DNA from 2 places in the Desulforamulus aquiferis genome. Region 1 is predicted to be linked to the other one. Evidence: predicted binding sites of a transcription regulator. Region 1 holds the regulator's gene; the other holds the start of a gene.
The links. Region 1 encodes LexA, which represses DNA repair genes until DNA is damaged. Its sites were predicted from a motif close to CNAACANNTGTTNG; they were not measured.

Region 1 (10,109 bases):
ACAGCCGGGGTATTATCACCGGTATTTACCCTGTCCAGAGGATTGCCAACTATAGATTTACGAAGATATCCTTCTTGATATCCCTTCCTGACACCCTCATTAATAGCTTCGTTAAAATCACCATTAATCACATGAACATCCTGCCCCATTTCTACAAATACCACGGCAAAACCAGTATCTTGACACATGGGAATGGACTCGGATGAGGCTATATGTGCATTTTCCAGCAAAAGATTAAGTATTTCCTTACCACTTTGGGAGACTTCTGTGTTACAGGCCTTTTTAAAGGAGTCCAGAACATCATCCTCCAATTTATAGTTCGCCTCTTGGCAAATTTTTGCCACTGCCTCAATTATTTGCTGTACATCAATAGTTCTAATGCCGGTAACCTCCTTATTCAATCTATCACTTATTTTATTTACTATATTCTTGCAATATACGTGCCATAAGCACAAACAGTTACCATTACCTGGTAACCTTCCATTAACAGTTGCTTAGCAGGGGTGAATGGTCTTATTTTAACCTTAAATGGTAACATATTAATTAATGTGTTATCACATATATTTATCAGTTTCTAAATATTAGAAGCCCACACCCATTAGAACATGGTGGTGAGCTCTTTGATGTTTCTAATATTTAGAATTATTCTAAATATTAGAAGTTAAAATATTATATTTTTTGACTTTATTATACAAAGTAGCCAGGGAAATATTTAGAAACTTGGCTGCCTGCCGTTTACCTTCCACGCTGACTCCATATTTTTCAAGGGCCCTTGTAATCATGATTTTTTCAATATGATCAAGGGGCATTAATCCTAGTTCAGGCACATCCTGGTTGCCCAAGCCCATAGTTATATGGGGTGCTAATTCTTTGATGGTGATTAATTCTGAGTCCAGGGAGACCATAATTCTCTCCAGAACGTTTTCCATTTCTCTAATGTTTCCAGGCCAATTATAGCCGGACATTGCCCCAAGGGCCTCTGCAGTTAATCCCACCACCTTACGTCCTAGCTTTCTGTTAAGACTAGTGATAATGTGGTTTGCTAATTCTGGTAAGTCCTCAGTTCTCTCCCTTAGGGTAGGCAAATTTATTTCCACTACACTAAGGCGGTAATAGAGATCTTCCCTGAACTTCCCCTCCCTAACCAGTTGTTTAAGGTTTCTATTGGTTGCGGCAATTACCCTCACGTCGATACTAATAGTTCTATTGCTTCCTAAAGGCTCAAATTCACGTTCTTGCAGTACCCTTAGCAGTTTTGCCTGCAATAGTAAATTCATATCCCCTATCTCATCAAGAAATAGTGTGCCTGAATGGGCCAAGCTAAACTTTCCAATTTTGTCCTTTAAGGCGCCGGTAAAGGCACCCCTGGCATAACCAAAGAGTTCACTTTCCAAAAGGGTGTCGGGTATTGCTGCACAATTAATGGCAATAAAGGGATTATCTCTCCTGGGACCTCCATTATGAATAGCGTTGGCAAACACTTCTTTACCAGTTCCACTCTCACCTAGAATGAGTACCGTACTGCTGCTTCTAGCTGCCATCTGGGCGGTTTTTATACAATCTCCTATGGCAGCACTGCCCCCAACAATGTTTTCAAAGCCATATTTACTCTGGGTTACCTGACCATATTTATCGGAAAGATCCCTAATCATGTTGGTACTGCGCTTTAAGTCTTCTATAAGCTTAATAATATCCGTGATATGTTGAAATATAACCACTGCGCCTATGATCTCACCATTGACCACCATAGGTACAGCATTAGAAATTACTTCAGCATTACTACCCCCAACCTTTGTTCTGTGACCTGTAATGGACTTTCCTGTTTTTAAAGCTAAGGCCAAAGCACCCTCAGGTGATATATTAAAGATATTTTCTTTAGTTCTGGTTTCAAAGGGGATACCGGTTATTCGACAGAAGGCAGGATTTACATAAATAATATTCCCATCTTTATCTGTTACTTCAATGGCCTCTTGAACCGAATCCAACACAGCAGCTATAATACCAAGAGATAGCACCAAATCACCCCCATGATATTATTCGCCCGTCCTGCTTAAAAAACCTTTCAGAATCATATTAATACATTTTGTTCCTGAAATACTCTAAGCATGTGTTTTAACTTGTAATGGATTAGGCTTTTTCTTTGCCTTTTTCATCAAAACAAAAAAAGCTGTTGAACCAATCAGCCAGCATATGATACCGGCTACGATGGAAGGGGCTAATAAATTCATATTCTTTATGGAAAGCCATGTTGCTAAAACACAGATTAATCCCCCACACATTCCGGCAATGGCCCCATAAGCTACCTCCGATGCCTCGGTGCGGCCCTTTTCTGATCCGGCAATGATTACTGCGGAAATCATTACCGCTGGGAAGGCTGCAAATATCCCTGCCAAGCTCTTCCAGGGAATTATTATTAATAAGATATAGCAAAGGGCTACAGCTGAGCCTCCTAAGACAAATCTCACTGACAAATCTATGATGTTTTTGCTCATGATCATTGCCCCCATCCAAGATAATTTATTGAAAAAAATATGATTAAGGATACCAGCATCCATATTGCCAAAGAGGATAATATCCCTTTCCAGTGCCCCTGTCTGATTATGAAATAGCTGGCTGCAACCGCACATATCATATTGGCAATCATTCCAACTACTGCACCCTTTGATATTGATTGGGCTGCCAGCAAAGCTTGTTCTCCTTGGAACTGCCAGACAGAACCTACTAAGGCAGCCAGGTAAACAGCAGGAAAAGCAGCAAATATGCCACCCACCTTCCCCCCCACAGACCTTGCCACAATGGTGGACATTACCACTGCTATGCCGCCAAAGGCAAATCTGAGTAATACCCCGGACATTGAAATTGCCTCCATCTGACATCACTCCAATTGTTTAAATATTAAAACAACATCTATAAAATACAAAACCCGGGGTAATTACCCCGGAAATCGGTTATTCCATCTTATGGTCTGACCTTTGGCTTTATTGTACTCCTGTGTATTTCATCAAGCAACATCTATTTGCTAATTATAATAAATAATTTCATTTAATTACGAACAAGTGTTTTGCATATTGCCACCAAGATGTTATAATATACCAAAAGAAAACTCAGCGACCTTGAAAGGTGTGAATAATATGCTTAATTCCAGAGAGGAATCAATATTAAATATTATCATAGAAAATGTAAAGCAAAAGGGCTATCCCCCATCAGTTAGGGAAATAGGTGAATCAGTAGGGCTAGCCTCAAGCTCCACTGTACATACATATTTGAAAAAATTAGAGCAAAAGGGTTATATTCGGAGAGATCCTACCAAACCAAGGGCAATTGAAATTATTACGGATCAAGATAAGTCAGTTGATTCTACTTCAACTAGCAAGGGCAAGTTTAATGATGATGAAGAGTTAATCACAGTACCTCTTTTAGGACAAATTGCTGCTGGCGTTCCCCTGCTGGCAGTAGAAAATTATGATGAAACCCTTACTCTCCCCAGAAGTTTTACAGGTTTTGGTGATTTTTTCATGTTAACGGTAAAGGGAGATAGTATGATTGAAGCAGGTATTTTTGAAGGGGATTTAGTGTTGGTAAGAAGGCAGGAAACAGTAAATAACGGTGAAATTGCTGTGGCTCTTCTTGAAGACGAGGCAACCCTTAAAAGATTCTATAAAGAAAAGAATATGATCCGACTCCAGCCAGAAAATAGTAATTTATCTCCTATCTATACTAAAAATGTAAAGGTACTTGGTAAAGCAGTTGGTTTGATTAGAAAAATATAAAAAAGAGGCCATTAGGCCTCTTTTCTTATTGTTCAGAGTTAGCTTGACAACCATTTTTAAAGTGAGGGCAGACACTGCACTGGTCAGCTAAGTCCTCCAGCACAAAACAGTATGTACCCTGCTCTTTCCAACATGGTTTACTGGTATTAGCCCCATCACCCTTGTTATTGTTCCCGGAGCAATGCTTTGTAGTCCAACAAGGATACATGCTAATTATTTGTAGGACTCCAGCAATGTTGAGACCCTTATCATTGATTAACATATGAATAAATTGCAGTCTCTTTACGTCATTATTGCTGTACAGACGTTGTTTATTTCGACGGGAGGGTTCTACCAAGCCATGTTTTTCCCAAATACGCAATGTTTCTGGGTGAACCTTTAAAAGTTCCGCAATAACTCCTATATTAAACATTGGTTGATCATCATTACGAAACAAATCTGTATCTCCTCTCATAACAATTTTTTATATTTATATACATTATAAAGTCTCCAAACCAAATTTGTAAATAAGCTAAATAACTCAAAAATCTTAAAAAAATATTAAATATCTTCAGCGCATGGGACAAACCTCGAATTTTTGTAGATTTTGCCGATTTTAGTGTGACTAATCAATATTAAACTTCAGTTCCAATAAAGGCGCATGCTGCTGGGCCCCATAGACATCAGTTTCACCTAAAGCCCCGGATGGTATTGGGCGGACTATAGTAGCCTTAATGGCATTAGCAGGTGCAAATTCCACAATGCTGATTACTTGTTCTTCGTTTATCCCATAAAGCTCAGCAATTTTCGACTCAGTAATTACTTTTTCTTTACAAGCTGCATTAAATATTTTTTTATCATTAAAGATTATATCCAGGGTTAATTCATAGGGACCAGAGTTTTTACTTCTTATTACAGAGGCTACCTCGGAAAGACTAATTAACTTCATGCTATTTCCCCTCTCCAAAGTTAATAATATCTATAGGAAATAAACTAAGTGGATTCTCGACTTCCATGAGATGGTATATATTGAAATTATAAACAGCTCCGCCCTTAAAATCAGATGGTGAGTAAGGGAAGGCCAAGTTTCCTGCAGTGGCTACTCGTCCAGGATAACCATAATGTAACATGGTAGACCTGGCAAAGGAACATATGGTATTGGCAATTTCTTGTGTCTCACCAACTGCCTCTATGATAATGCCTAGTTCATGGCTATTAATAACTTTCTCCGGCTCAAGTTGAGCCATTACACCGTTTTTACCATATATATTGAAGTTCAAATAATATTCATAGTTATACTTGCTAAAGTTATCCTGAACTCTCCCGCGAACTGCTTCAATTATATGCTCCATCTTAGAAATCATAATTGGGTCCCTGCACCCGGCTATGGAAACAGTTCGGTAGCCAACTTTTTTTGCTCCCTCTAACTTTATGGTGTATTTTTCATTTGCTATATATCTGCTCCCCGCCACCTTTACGGACCTCTCAGTTTCCTCGGTGAAGCTTGTTTCCCTCAAGTCCAAAACTCCCCCTGGACCCGGTAATAAATATGGATTAGTTTTTTCATACAAGGTGTGGGCAGCTACGGATGTTGGGGTGCACTTTCTTTCCGTAGTTAGTGGCTCTACAATAAAGCAATCACTTCTTAATGTACCTAACAGACAATCACTGCCACTTCCAGGAGTTGCTGCAATTGCCCCACACTCAAGTATTTTTCCCATATGAATGGCCAAGCCTTTGTCAAAACCTGCATTTATGGCAGAGGCACTAAATACCGCCGGATCATAGGCCCTTCCCGCTAGGACAACCTTTGCCCCCTTATTCAATGCCTCGATAACAGGTTCTACACCCATTTGTCCCACGATACGCTCAGCAACCTGAATCTCATGCAGATTTAGCTCAGGTACTGGGTATAGGGGCGAAATCTTGCAATTATTAAAGGCCTCGATAACCTTATCTTTATCTATTTCCGAATTAATAACAGCTATGGGAAAGGCCCAATCCTTTTCCTCCGCCAATTCCTTAATGATCTCCAGATTCCAATCCAAGTGAGCTTTAGCACCACATCCCCCGGCAGTACCAATAACTACTGGTATTTCTTTTTGCAAACCGGCTGAAATAATCAGCTCTAGGTCTCGCTTTACAGCCATTCGATCAGTAAAAGACACTCCTGCCCCAAGATAATAGGGGCCTGGATCTGTAGAGCCTGCATCCACAGCAATTAAATGAGGATTCTTTTCCAGCCCTTTAATAAATGATTGTTCCGGGAATCCGTAGCCCAGTATAGCTGTAGGTGATAATACCCTGTATTCCTTCAAGATAAATCCCTCCAAAAATGTTTAGGGTGAGACCAAATTGGTCTCACCCTATTATATACCCATCTGCCAGTTATTTCATTAAGACTCTCGGGATATATAATGAAACATCCTCCCAAAGCACAAAGAATATTAGCATGACTACCATTATAAGTATGAAGGGTAGTACACCACGCACGACATTCTCCAATCTATCCTTGGCCATAGCACTTACCACGAATAGATTCAAACCAACGGGAGGAGTAATCATCGCCAACTCCATGTTCACAGTCATCACAACTGCAAATTGAATTAAGTCTATTCCCAAATGGTGAATCATTGGTAACAAAATAGGCAGGGTAATGAGTGTGATTGATACTGCCTCCAAAAATGTTCCCATGACAAAGAACATTATATTTGTGGCTAGGAAAAATAGGTATTTGTTTAGATGGTTCTCAGATATCCAGTTTCCAACTGCCATAGGAATCTGATTAGTTGTAAGAAAGAAGGAAAAAATCATGGCTGCTGCAATAATCATAAATATCATGGAGGATATATTAATGGATTCCTTTAGTACCCCCCTGATATCCTTTAAGTGCAGTTCTTTATAAATGAAAACCGATACTGCTATGGTATAAAAAACTGACAATACAGCCGCTTCCGTCGGCGTTACTATGCCGGTATAAATGCTCCCCAGAATGAAGATTGGCAAAAAGCCTCCTGGCAAAGCTTTTATAGTTGATTTCCAACGTTCAGGCCAAGAACTCTTTTCTCCGCGACCAAAGCCACCTCTAATAGAATATATGACTGCTGAGCTAATTAGTGCAAGGGTTAATATAGCCCCTGGAAGTAGTCCACCCATAAATAATTTTCCGATGGATTCCTCAGCTACCACGCCAAATATAACCATGGTGACACTGGGTGGAATTAGAATGCCCAGGGTTCCACCTACAGCCACAAGTCCCATGGCATAACGCTTAGGATACCCATTATCAACCATAGCAGGTAGCATAATTGCCCCAATGGCTGCAGCAGTGGCAGGGCTGGAACCGGATATGGCTGCAAAAACAGCACAGGCCAGGATTGTAACAACTGCTAATCCACCTGGAAGATGGCCTAACCAAGCCCTTAAAAAGTTAACAAGATACTTTGCAATACCACCCCTGGACATTAATACACCCGCAAACACAAAGGCGGGTATTGCCATCAAGGTAGGAGACAGTAGGGATGCAAACATCCTCTGGATAATCATGTATAGGCTGAAATCTGATGTAGCAGCTAATATAATGATGGCTGAAACAGCCAAAGAAATGGCAATAGGTACATTTAAGAGGAATAGTATAACAAATAGCAAAAACAATAGTGCAGTTGTCATTTAATGCTCCTCCCCCCTATCCCTTTTTAGCCATTCACTGCCGCCCTTAGGAATTAGGTAGTATAACTTCTCAATAAACCTAATACCTAACATTACACCACTGGCGGGCATGATTAAATTTACTATCCATAGGGGAAATTGGCTGTCAGTGGATTTTTGACCGTAAGTGATATAGGTTTGAACAAGCTCAACTCCGTAATATATAAAGAAAATAGCAAAGGCCAGACCTAAACTATTTGCAAAAATACTGACAAATCTCTTTATATTGATAGGCAAAAAATTATAAAGCATGTCAACTTTAATGTGGTGATCATTACGTAAAGCTACTGCAAGTCCAGCCATGGTTCCCCACACCACAAAGTATACAGAAAATTCATCCAATAATGATTGGGGCATATTAAAAAAGTACCGTAATACTACATTTATAAATACCATAGTTAAACCTAGAAAAAGCATGCCACCTGAGAAGTAATCTTCAAAAGCCGTATAATATTTATTAATATTTTTCAATAGACTCCCCCCCACATGATAAAAATGGGGACGGAATAAAAACCACCGCCCCCATTAAGAGCTAATTATTTACTTACTAGCCTTGGCTGCGTCAATGTACTCTTTGCCAATTTTTCCTTCATACTCAGCATATAGGGGTTCTAATACCTTAATAAACTTCTCCCGGTCTGCTTCAGTTAGCTCATAGAACTCCACCTTGCCGGAGGCTTCAATATTCTCCCTGCTCTTATCATTGAGTTCATTTGCAAGCTTAGTTGCAAACTCAGTAGCCTCCTGCATGGATTCATTAAAGATATTTTGTTGTTCTGGAGTTAGGCTGTTCCAGAACTTGGTGTTAGTAAGTACAACATAGTCTAAACGTCCGTGTCCAGAAACAGTTAAGTACTTCTGAACCTCTTGATATTTCTGAGTATCTGTGTTATTGAAGGTATTTTCCTGTCCGTCAACTGTTCCATTTTGCAAGGCCTGATAAACTTCAGCAAAGGCCAGAGTTTGGGAACCAGCACCCAATGCCTTAAATTGTGCGTCCAATAAACCGCCGCTCTGGGTTCTAAACTTCAGTCCTTTAAAATCCTCAGGAGTCTTAAGTGGTCGTTTATTGTTCGTGAAGTGTTTTGCACCGTTTGGCCACCAGGCAATACCTAGCATACCCTTTGGTTCTAAGCTATGCATAAGCTTCTGACCCATTGGGCCATTATAGAAGTTCATGGCTGCTTCGTCGCTGGCAAATAAGAAAGGCATATCAACTAATTGGAAAGAAGGTTCAAAGCCTACCAGTTTGGTTACTGAAGGAGCAATTATTTGTATATTATTGGCCAAAAGAGCCTCTAATTCTTCTTTATCACCCACTAATTGAGAAGAAGGGAACACCTGCACTTCCATTTGTCCACCGGATTTTTGTTCTACCAATTCCTTGAATTTTAGAGCAGCTTGACCCTTGGGAGTTGTTTCCGCAACTACGTGGGAAAATTTAATTACCACTTTTTCTGCTTTTTTTTCACCGTCGTTGCTACTTCCGCCACCGCAACCCACAAGGGACAGTGCTAAAACTGCAGCAACCAATACACTGATAATGGTTTTAAACTTTCTCAATCTAATACCTCCTCATTTTATATTTAATAATTTTGAATAGTATGAATACGGAGCCCAAAATCACCCCCAAGCCCGAAATGGTGTATACAATATACCAACATAATAAGAATATTTAGTTAATTTGTATGTCTCAATGATAGTATGTTATGTCTTATTAACCAAGAAAAAAACCGCAAACGGTAAAATTTTGACCCCGAGTGGTTTTCGAAACTCTTGCTTAAATAAAAACACACTGCCTTTTTATTGTTGGCAGTGTGTTTTAAAATCGTGAAGGCGTTACTTCACCTGCATTACAGCCTTAGCAGCTGATATAACACCTAATCGAACATATTCCTTTGACATTCCTCCCTGTAGATACACCGAATAGGGTGCCCTCAAGGGAGCATCAGCAGTTAGCTCAAGGGATGCCCCTTGCACAAAGGTTCCTGCTGCCATTATTACATCATCTTCATAGCCAGGCATATAGTTTGGTTCCGGTAGAACGTGGGCATCAACTGGCGAAGCACCCTGTAGCCCTCTGCAAAAAGCAACCAACCTCTCTGGAGACTCTAAGGCAATGGCCTGAATAATGTCAGAGCGTTCTTCATTATAGCCCGGTGATACTTTAAATCCGAGCCGTTCAAATAATCTGGCGGCAAAGGCTGCTCCTTTTATGGCTTCGGCCACGGTATGGGGTGCCAGAAAGATGCCTTGAAATAATAACCTTTGATGCCCAAGGGATGGTCCAACTTCAGCCCCAATCCCAGGTGCTGTCCATCTATTTGCCGCCATTTCTACCAGTTCTCTCTTACCCACCACATAACCACCAGTGGGGGCAATGCCACCACCCGGATTTTTTATTAATGACCCTGCAATTATGTCTGCCCCCACAGCCGGTGGCTCCAAGGTGTCAACCAACTCACCATAACAATTATCAACAAATATTAGAGCCTGGGGAGCAGCTTTCTTTATAAATGATGTCAGTTTCTTTAGTTCATTAAGGGTTAATGATGGTCTCCAAGCATACCCCCGGGATCGTTGCACCAAAACCACCTTGGTTTTACTGGTTAAGGATTTCCCTATCTCAGCATAGTCCAGAAGGCCCTGTTG
Region 2 (10,109 bases), on a different contig from region 1:
CTAAAAATTTATTGTAGAATGCCTGGGATGTTGCCTGAGATGTTTTAACAACATTTCCTGCCTTCATAGCCTGATAAAATTCTTCATAGGTTAAAGAATGTCCAAAGTCATCAAAATATTCTTTACCAGCTAACTGATAAGTAAGGGGAACATAATCCAATTTGTTACTATTAATAATCTCCAGGGGCAAGTCACAACACGAGTCTGTTAAAATTACAAAGTTTTGCAATGTCATCCTCCTGCAGGTTTGTTATTTTGCTAAAAAAAATACCCTTCGACTATCGGAAGAGTATTTTAACAGTTTATATGTGCCGTATTTTATCAGTGTATTAATCTTATGTAAACAAGTAATTTTTTCATTACTAAAAACTATTATTGTTTTGATAATTTCATTAAAGCATATAGGTCTAACGGTTCGTTAGTTCCTTCTTTGAATAATTGCCCTGGTATAACATGGTCTATGAACAGGATTCCCTCCAAATGATCTATTTCATGTTGCAGGCAGCGGGCCATAAAGTCTTTACCTTCCATTAAAAATTCTAGGCCCTGCCTATTCATGGCCTTTACTTTTACGTTTTTGGCCCTCTTTACTTTGCCCCAAATGCCGGGCATGGATAAACAAGCCTCCGGGCCTATTTGTTCCCCTGATTTGTCTATTATGGTGGGATTAATTAATTCAATAAAACCCTGTCCGGTATTTATAACTACCATTCTCCTCAGGATTCCCACCTGGGGTGCTGCCAGTGCTGCTCCGTTACTCTCAGCGTCAAGGGTCTCAGTCATATCGTCAAGTAAACTTAAAATATTTGAGTTTATCTCTGTAACTGGCTTACATACTTTCCTTAAAGCCGGGTCCCCTATTTTGCCAATAATCCGTTCAGCCATTATTTCACTCCTTGAAAATCACGTCTTAATCCTTTTTCCCATTTATCTATTTCATCAAGCTTGGTGAATTCTTCTATATCCTGCCGATTTGGATTTAAGTGCTCTTTTCTTATGATAACTTTTCCACCATTCTGAATGGTTATCCTGGCTATACGTAATACTTCGTTTAAGAAATATTCTTCCCCGGTGCTTATTGCCTCTTCAAGGGTCTCATAGGGCACCACAAGGTCCTTTGCCATAGGAGTAGCTGAATCCATTTTAGTTCCTCCAAAAGTTTTTATATCATAGCAATAGTATACCATTGGGTTTATCAGGTCAATATAGCTTTTGCCTAAATGTTCCACAGGCTACCTGATGATGCTCTGCCCTGTTTAACATTCCCTCCAGGACTTCTTTACCCAGAATAAGCATTAGCTCTAAAATATCAATTTCCTCCGGGACTCTCTTATGTCCGGCCCGATATGCCTTCACACCTGATACACACATCCTGCGGGTGGTTTGTTGTCCTTTGACAGGGATAAAAAAGGTACAGTCATTGCAAGAGTGGCGAAACTTTTCTCCCGTGTCCGGCAAAATCATTTTGCTGGCATAGAGATGGTTCCTTTTATAGTAATTCTTAACTCTTTCGTCCATAGTAAACCCCCTGCTCCGTCAAGGAAACAGCTCTTTTTATGCTGCCGGCCCCCCATCTGCTTCTTATTACGTCCAAGGCCTTATCTATTTGCTCGTTTTTTTGCCTAACATTAAAGATATCTATCTGTAATTCCCGGTTTTCTATAAGCTCTGATAAGGCCAGTCCCACCAACCTTATCCGAAGGTTGCTTGACCAGTATCTTTCTAAAAGGTAAACCCCCGTCTTATATATTTCCTCCGTAAGGTTAGTATACTGCCCCAGGGCCTTTGAGTGGGCCTCGGTATGAAAGTCCGGGTCCTTTATAACCAGGGAGATCCTCTTGCCTATACACCCGGCTTTTCTGGCCCGCTGCCCCACTTCCTCTGCAAGTTCAAGGATGACGACTTTGGCCTGCTGGTATCCGTAGTAGTCCCTGGGTAAAGTTATTTGGTTTCCTACACTTTTAATCACATCCAGGGAGTGGGGGTCTACGGGGCTATGGTCGACTCCCTGGGCAGAATAGTGTAATATTTCTCCAACTAATCCATATCTTTTGCGCAGTATCCCCACCGGAAGGGCAGCTAATTCCCCAATGGTTTGAATACCAATAGTACTTAGCCACCGGCTTATTCGGCTGCCCACACCAAATAGTTCCCTTACCGGCAGTGGCCAAATAATTTTGGGCCAATCATCAAGGGATAGCTCAATTATTTGGTTAGGTTTACGCAGCTCAGCAGCCATCTTAGCCAGCAATTTGTTCGGTCCAATGCCTATGTTTACCCCAACCCCTATTTCATTATTAATTCTCTGCTGAATCTGTTGGGCAATTTTAAAGCTTGAGCCAAAAAGATGAATGCAGCCAGTTACATCCATAAAGCTCTCGTCAATTGAGTAGGGCTCAGTCAAATCAGAATAGTCTTTTAAAATGTTATTAATCCTTGAAGAGTAAGCAGCGTATATAGAATGCTCCGGGTACACAAATATTCCTTCCGGGCATAGGAATTTAGCATCACCAATTAACATTCCAGTCTTGATGCCGTATTTTTTCTTGGCCTCAACTGAAGCAGCAATTACGATCCCCACCCTTTTGGCCGGATCTCCCCCTACTATAACTGGTTTGCCCCTCAGTCTTGGGTCCTCCGCCTGGTGAACCGATGCAAAAAAACTATTCATATCACATAGAAAGATTACTCTGGACAATTAATAAACACCACCAGAACATTTGTTTGCTTAGTGGTGTTATTATATAACCGAACGTGAGTTCTCTGCAATAGGAAATATTTGTCATTTCACAAAAAGGACCAGCCTGTTGAAAAAGCTATAATTGGGTTTTAATAATCCCGAGCAGCGACGTTCGAAGCAGTGGAAACAGCGCTTCGCGAAGCTGAGGATGCGAAAATGGGTGAGCGGACATGGACGTCCGCGAAAGCCTGAGGTAAATACGATGTTTACTCGAAGGCGGCCCATTTTCGCCCGAAGCAAGGGATTAGCGCTGTCCACTGCGGAGATAGGAGTCGTGAGGGATTATTAAAACCCGAATATAGGTAGTTTCTCGACAATCTGACCGCGCTTATTTACAGCGCGGTTCTACTTCGCTAGCTTTTCCAGCGTGGAAACTCTATTAGCCAAATAACTAGTATCAACCTCAATTCTATCAAGCTTTTCTATAACCTTAGTTAATTGTTCATTAGTTATTTCACGGGCATCAAAAAGAGCACGGATTTTATCAATAATTTCATTCTCTATGCTTGTTTCAAAGCGAAGCTGACTTTTTTCAAGGGAATCCAGTTTTTTACCTTGATGTTGGAGTGTTTTTAAAATTTGGTTTTGGTTTTCAAGGATTTGCTTAAGTATTTGTTCCAAATTCATTCTCCTTCCAGGCCTAATTCCGTACAGAACAACCTAACTCTCTTTACTCATACTTTTATTATGAATTATTATAACATTCCATCTAGTAATATAAAATGACCGCGCCTATTTATTTTACAGCGCGGTCCTAAAGGTTTCTCTATACAATCTTAGTTGTCCAATCCTCCACATTCCAGATATCAGTTACCCAATCTTCGTAAAAATCAGGGTCGTGGGAGACTAAAACCACAGTACCTTTAAATTCTTTCAGTGCCCTTTTTAATTCATCCTTGGCATCTACATCCAGATGATTGGTGGGCTCGTCCAGTACCAGCCAGTTAATGTCCTTAAGCATCAGCTTGCACAGGCGGACCTTCGCGTTTTCCCCGCCGCTTAGCACCATCATCTGACTGGTGATGTGCTCATTGGTAAGGCTGCATTTGGCCAAGGCCTGGCGGACTTCATAATTGCTCAATCCCGGGTACTCGCTCCAGATTTCTTCCATAGCGGTGTTGTTGTTATTGCGGCTGCTTTCCTGTTCAAAATAACCGGGATAAATGTTTTCTCCCAGGGTTACTTGTCCGGCGACCGGCTTAAGAAAGCCTAAAAGGGTTTTTAGTAATGTGGATTTGCCTAGGCCATTGACCCCTCTGATGGCTACCTTTTGGTTTCTTTCCAGCATTACATTCAGGGGTTTAGTAAGGGGCTCGTCATAACCAATTATTAAATCCTTGGCCTCAAATATAATTCTTCCCGGTGTCCTTGCTTCGTTAAATTTAAAAATAGGCTTGATCTTTTCCTTTGGCTTTTCTAGAATTTCCATCTTATCTAACTGCTTCTGACGGCTTTTAGCCCTGCCGGTTGTAGATATTCTGGCCTTGTTGCGGGCAATAAAATCTTCCAGCCTCTCTACTTCCTTTTGCTGTTTCTCGTAGGCCTTGAGATCCTGCCGCTTTTTTAATTCGTGCATTTGGAGAAACTGTTCATAGTTACCTGTATATCTAGTTAGAATGGTATTCTCCACGTGATAAATCACATTAATTACATCATTTAAAAAGGGAATATCATGGGAGACAAGAATAAAGGCATTTTCATAATTTTTCAGGTATCTTTTAAGCCATTCAATATGTTCAAAATCCAGATAGTTAGTAGGTTCGTCTAAAATTAATATGGTAGGATTTTGCAGTAATAATTTAGTCAGCAGCACCTTGGTTCTTTGCCCACCGCTTAAATCCGATACATCCTTATCTAAACCAATGTCGGTTAAACCTAACCCATTGGCTATTTCCTCTATTTTAGCCTCGATGGTATAAAAGCTATTCAGCTCTAAGATATTTTGAATCTCTCCCACATCTTCCATCATCCGGTTGATTTGATCCTCTGGGGCCTCCCCCATTTTATCGTAAATTTGCAGCATTTCCGCTTCTAAATCCAGCATACCCTGGAAGGCTTCCCTCAGAACCTCGCGGATTGTTTTACCCCTGGTGAGGTTGGTATGCTGATCCATATAACCAACGGTAACCCGGCTGGACCATTCTACCTTACCCTGATCCGGGGTTAATTCACCGGTGATAATATTTAAAAAGGTAGATTTGCCTTCTCCATTAGCCCCTACTAAGCCTACATGTTCTCCCTTTAACAGCCGGAAGGATGCATCCTCTAATATTGCTCTACCTCCAAAGCCGTGGGTTACATTTTCCACTGTTAATACACTCATTTGCTTCTCCTTTAAAATCTAAAATTTCACCAACCTGTATATTGTAGCTTGACTATACCGGTTAAGTCAAAATGTAATTTACTTGCCACTGCCATATTTATTAATTTCTTCAGCCAATTCATTTAGATAGGTCCATCGTTCCAGCAATTCTTCCAGACGTTCTTCTAACTCCCTTTGTTTAGCCAGCAATTCCTGCAAAAGACTGTAATCACTTCCGGCCTCATTAATTTTATCGTTAACGGTTTTTAACTCATCCTCTACTCCGACAATCACATCGTCTATTTGTTCAAATTCCCTCTGTTCCTTAAAGGTAAATTTCAGCTTGTCCTTTTTCTTTTCTTCCCTTTGCCCCTTTTTTTCCGTAATCTCCTTTGAGGTTTTTTGTTCAGATTCCATGGATTCTTTAATTTCCAAAAAATCCGAATAGCTACCTGTAAATTCAGTAATTCGGCCAGGGACACTAAAGGTAAACAGCTTGTCTACGGTACGATCCAAAAAATAGCGGTCATGGGATACCACAATGAGGGTGCCTGGAAAATCATCAAGGTAATCTTCTAGTATGGTTAAAGTTTGAATATCTAAATCGTTAGTAGGCTCATCCAGCAACAGTACATTGGGAGCACCCATTAGAACCCTCAATAGATAAAGTCTCCTCTTCTCACCTCCGGAGAGATTTTCTATTGCCGTCCATTGGACATTGGGTGGGAACAAAAAGCGGTTCAACATTTGAGAGGCGCTTATTTCTTCCCCATCACTGGTGGGCAGGTATTCTGCCACTTCTTTAATATAGTCAATGACTCTAAGTTCTTCATTCATTTCTATATTTTCCTGGGAAAAGTAACCTATCTTGACTGTCTGTCCATGCTCCACCAGGCCCTGATCCGGAGAAATATTGCCGGCAATAATATTTAAAAGAGTTGTCTTACCACTACCGTTAGGCCCAATGATGCCGACCCGTTCATGCTTACCAAAAATGTGGCTAAAATCCTTAATAATAGTCCTATCTTCGTAAGTCTTACTGATATGTTCCAGAAGAATAACCTTTTTGCCTAATCTACTTGAAACCACCGATATATCAATTTTGCCAGGGGCCTCTTCAAAGCTTTTTCCCTGCAGTTTATTGAAGCGATCAATCCTGGCCTTTTGCTTGGTAGTCCTGGCTTTAGCTCCACGCTGCATCCAGGCCAATTCATTCCTTAAGATATTTTGCCTTTTCCTTTCTGATGCTTGCTGTTGTTCCTCCCGCTCTATTTTTAGCTCTAGGAATTTACTATAATTCCCAGAATAGCGGTACAGCTTGCCCCGGTCCAATTCAATAATTGTGTTGACTACCCGATCTAGGAAGTAACGATCATGGGTAACCATCAACAGGGCACCCTTTCGCTTGTTTAAATACTGTTCCAACCAGGCAACTGTCTCATTGTCTATATGGTTGGTAGGCTCATCAAGAATCAGCAGGTCCGATGGGTTGATCAAAGCCCCTGCCAGTGCTATCCTTTTTCTTTGTCCGCCGGATAGCTTTACCACATGGGCATTAAAATCGGTAATCCCCAATTGGGTGAGTACAGACTTTGCTTCACTTTCAATCTGCCAAGCATTCATAGCATCCATTCTCTGTCCTAGCTGCAGCATGTTTTTCTGGAGTCTTTCATTCCCAGGCTCCCCATTTAAAAGGCCCAGGGCCCTTTCATATTCACGCAGTAATTCCATGACCGGGGAGGTTCCTTTAAAGACCTGCTCCAAAACGGTGGCCTTTTCTTCAAAATAGGGATTTTGGGGTAAATAATCCACCTGCAGGTTTTTTGCCATAAGGATATTGCCTCTGTCAGCGGAATCAAGTCCTGCTAAAACCTTTAATAAGCTGCTTTTTCCTGTACCATTTACACCCACCAGCCCGATTTTTTCACCCTCGGCGATTCCAAGGGAGACACCTTCAAATATCTTCTTAATACCATAACTTTTAGTGAGATTTTCAATAGATAGTAGATTCATTATGCATCCTTTCAAAATTCCGGTTACTTCCCAGTATTCAGACCAACAGAGGTTTATTCTTATTCTAACTGATTTGTTATAATGTTATTACCCAACAACATTATACTAAAGGATAAAAGGAAATGCTAAACTTCTTAAGTAATTGCAACGCCTGGTTTGGAAAACGCATGTTTTATGTCGTTCTAGTCCCACTACTATTGGGCTTTATAGCACCGGTAGAAACCACAAAGTTCTGGACAATTATTGCAACCCTGTCCTTTTCCTATATGACCTTTGCGGCATCCCTGGAGATTAGGATTAAAGATTTTTTAAATAGGCTGTCTAAACCATGGCTTACCTTGTGGATGCTGCTATTCATACACGGTGTAATGCCGGCTATCGCCTATCTGATAGGGATAATTTTCTACCCAGATAATGAATCAATCCGCCTGGGGTTCCTAATAGGTGCAGCCATACCCATAGGTGTCACGTCCCTAATCTGGTCTTCCATGAATGGGGGCGATGTTCCCTTATCAATGTCTGCAGTTACACTGGATACCTTGATAAGCCCCCTATTATTACCACTCTTTATTGCTATCGTGGTGGGAAAAATGATTCAGATTGATATGAACCATCTTTTAATAGGTCTCTTTTGGATGGTTACCGTTCCAAGTCTTCTAGGTATGCTGCTCCATGATTATACTAAAGGAACACTGGATAGGTATGTCCGTTCTATCGGGGGAGTAACCTCAAAGTTCGCATTATTTTTAGTGATTTATATTAACGCCAGCGCCATTGCGCCGGAAATAAACTGGGATTACTCTGTGGTTAAATTATTACTAGTGATATTAATTGTATCTGTTAGCGGGTATGTCCTTGGTTATTTCAGTTCCTATATTCTTAAGGGCCATCACCCAGACAGGATGGTCACCATGATTTACAGTGTAGGAATGAGAAATAACAGTCTGGGATTGGTTCTGGCACTAACTTACTTCCCACCCGCAGTGGCATTACCTATCACTTTGTCAATGCTCTATCAGCAACCCCTGGCTGCCGTAGTATCACAATTGTTAAACAGAGCCAAAAGAAAAAAACGCCTTGAAAGCGTCGAAACGTAAATGACTCCCGGGTTCTCCGGGAGTCATTTACATTTATTTAACTTCTCTACTATTTGTGTAGGTTTTTATTATGGATATAACCATATGCAACATCGACTATAAAGAGAAATTCTTCGATGATCTTACGCATAACCGTGCACCTCTTTTCGGGATAACAAATTAATAAGGCCTTATCTACAAAATACTCCTCTTTTGATAAAAAGTAAATAGACATGTACCTGACAATTTGATTACTTTTCCCTTGATTGCTCCATATTTCTTTAATTATTATACAATATGCATTTTCTAGAACAGATGCTTAGGGCGCATAGTGCCTTAGCTTGCTAATATCGTTACAATTTAGAGGTGTGTACTTTTAATATTAAACCGGCTTATTAATTCAGCTATTCGTTCAGAAAGTTTTTTTCTTATTATCCTTTTTAATTAGCAAAATTAACTTTAACTACAACTATTTCCGATTGGGTGCCAAGCCTCACCGGCGGACCCCATGTCCCATAACCGGAGGACACTATAACCTGCAGGTTGTCCATGGCCAGATAACCATGGTCAACCTCATAAAGTTTTCTTGTAACAAATTGATTTGGGAAAAACTGTCCCTTATGGGTGTGTCCGGATAGTTGCAGGTCAACACCATTATTTTTAGGTTCTTCCAAATTTACAGGTTGATGATCCAAAACTATAATTGGTTTACTCTTATCCATCCCCGTCATTATCTCTTCTAATTTTTTACGATCCTTTTTAGAAACGTCATCTCTACCTATGAGGTTTACACCGGCAACTTCTATATATTCATCCCTTAAAGTAATTATATTTGCTTCACTAAAAATTCTTATTGTTTCGTCCAAATTTCCACCATAGTACTCATGATTGCCCAACACTCCGTAGACCCCATATTTAGACTCTATCCCCCGTAGTGTTTCTATCTCCCTTTCTAACGCTTGATGGTCTCTATCGTCAAAGATATCCCCAGCCAGCAGCACTAAATCCGGCTGTAAGTAATTAATATCTCTAACCATCTTTTGTACATAACCTGTTCTTTTCGCACTATCAATATGGATATCCGATAATAAAACTATATTTAAGTCATCCCCAGGCTTTGGAATGGAAACATCATAGCTCTCCACTTTAATGTTAGTTGCATGTACCGTACCGAAAATGATCAGCAACAAAACTAAACCATAGGAACCAATAATAAACTGTTTGCTACTAATAAAGAAGCCAATAAAAACAACAATAATAGAATAGTAAAAGAATACTATCCAGTAGTTCCCTATTATATCTAAACCCTTAACGCCAAATCTACCTAAAATTGGTGACAGGGCAAGAATGATAAATATCCCCCAAAATACAAGCTTATTAATTTTAACCAGTTCATAAATCTGTCTGCCAATTTGCCAATTTATAAATGTGTATAGAATTAAAATTAAAACAAAAAAATAACGCATAAGAATCCCCTTTTTTATGTATTAGGTAATATCAAGACTATAACTATATTGTCTCCCATTGCCGCTTTCATTTATCAGAAATAAAAAAATTAGGCCTCTTAATTTATTAAGTCGGCCTTGTTTAGTATGAAAGATTAGTAAGCAGAATCCTATCGTTCCATACAAAAAAACGCAATTACTATACCAGCCAGTATAATAAGACATCCTAAAAACAAAAGCGCCATCATAGAAATGATAAACCCCTCCTCTAACAACTACTCTGTATCAAGCTCTAGTCAGTCTTATATTTCCACTGACAAATTCTCTTTTCCAGTAAATCTATGCCTTTATAAATGATATAGCCCATCATTCCCATGGCAATAATCCCGGCAAACATTTCAGGATATGCAGCTCTGGACCAGGCATCTAGCAGATAATAACCCAGCCCTTCTTGACTGGCCACAGTTTCGGAAAAAAACAAGACCGCAATGGCTGTTCCTGAGGCGATACGCAGTGATGTTAATACTTCCGGG

Region 2: P6N53_RS10360 (DNA polymerase IV) is a predicted target of LexA. The motif match lies at 2,714-2,727, and genes of this name have one in related genera.

The regions. Positions count from the first base shown of each region.
Region 1 is NZ_JARPTC010000013.1:42,177-52,285, forward strand. It holds gene P6N53_RS09170 (fumarate hydratase) at 1-380, opposite strand, end outside; gene P6N53_RS09175 (sigma-54 interaction domain-containing protein) at 648-2,015, opposite strand; gene P6N53_RS09180 (DUF3147 family protein) at 2,100-2,492, opposite strand; gene P6N53_RS09185 (DUF3147 family protein) at 2,495-2,854, opposite strand; gene lexA (transcriptional repressor LexA) at 3,132-3,770, shown strand; gene P6N53_RS09195 (MerR family transcriptional regulator) at 3,796-4,206, opposite strand; gene P6N53_RS09200 (DUF4387 domain-containing protein) at 4,375-4,698, opposite strand; gene P6N53_RS09205 (acyclic terpene utilization AtuA family protein) at 4,700-6,067, opposite strand; gene P6N53_RS09210 (TRAP transporter large permease) at 6,138-7,418, opposite strand; gene P6N53_RS09215 (TRAP transporter small permease) at 7,419-7,928, opposite strand; gene P6N53_RS09220 (TRAP transporter substrate-binding protein) at 7,998-9,020, opposite strand; gene P6N53_RS09225 (methionine gamma-lyase family protein) at 9,297-10,109, opposite strand, start outside.
Region 2 is NZ_JARPTC010000014.1:138,339-148,447, forward strand. It holds gene P6N53_RS10340 (DegV family protein) at 1-229, opposite strand, end outside; gene def (peptide deformylase) at 373-885, opposite strand; gene P6N53_RS10350 (hypothetical protein) at 885-1,142, opposite strand; gene P6N53_RS10355 (hypothetical protein) at 1,201-1,518, opposite strand; gene P6N53_RS10360 (DNA polymerase IV) at 1,502-2,698, opposite strand; gene P6N53_RS10365 (hypothetical protein) at 3,086-3,361, opposite strand; gene P6N53_RS10370 (ABC-F family ATP-binding cassette domain-containing protein) at 3,507-5,063, opposite strand; gene P6N53_RS10375 (ABC-F family ATP-binding cassette domain-containing protein) at 5,142-7,055, opposite strand; gene P6N53_RS10380 (bile acid:sodium symporter family protein) at 7,178-8,152, shown strand; gene P6N53_RS10385 (metallophosphoesterase) at 8,572-9,597, opposite strand; gene P6N53_RS10390 (ABC transporter permease) at 9,869-10,109, opposite strand, start outside.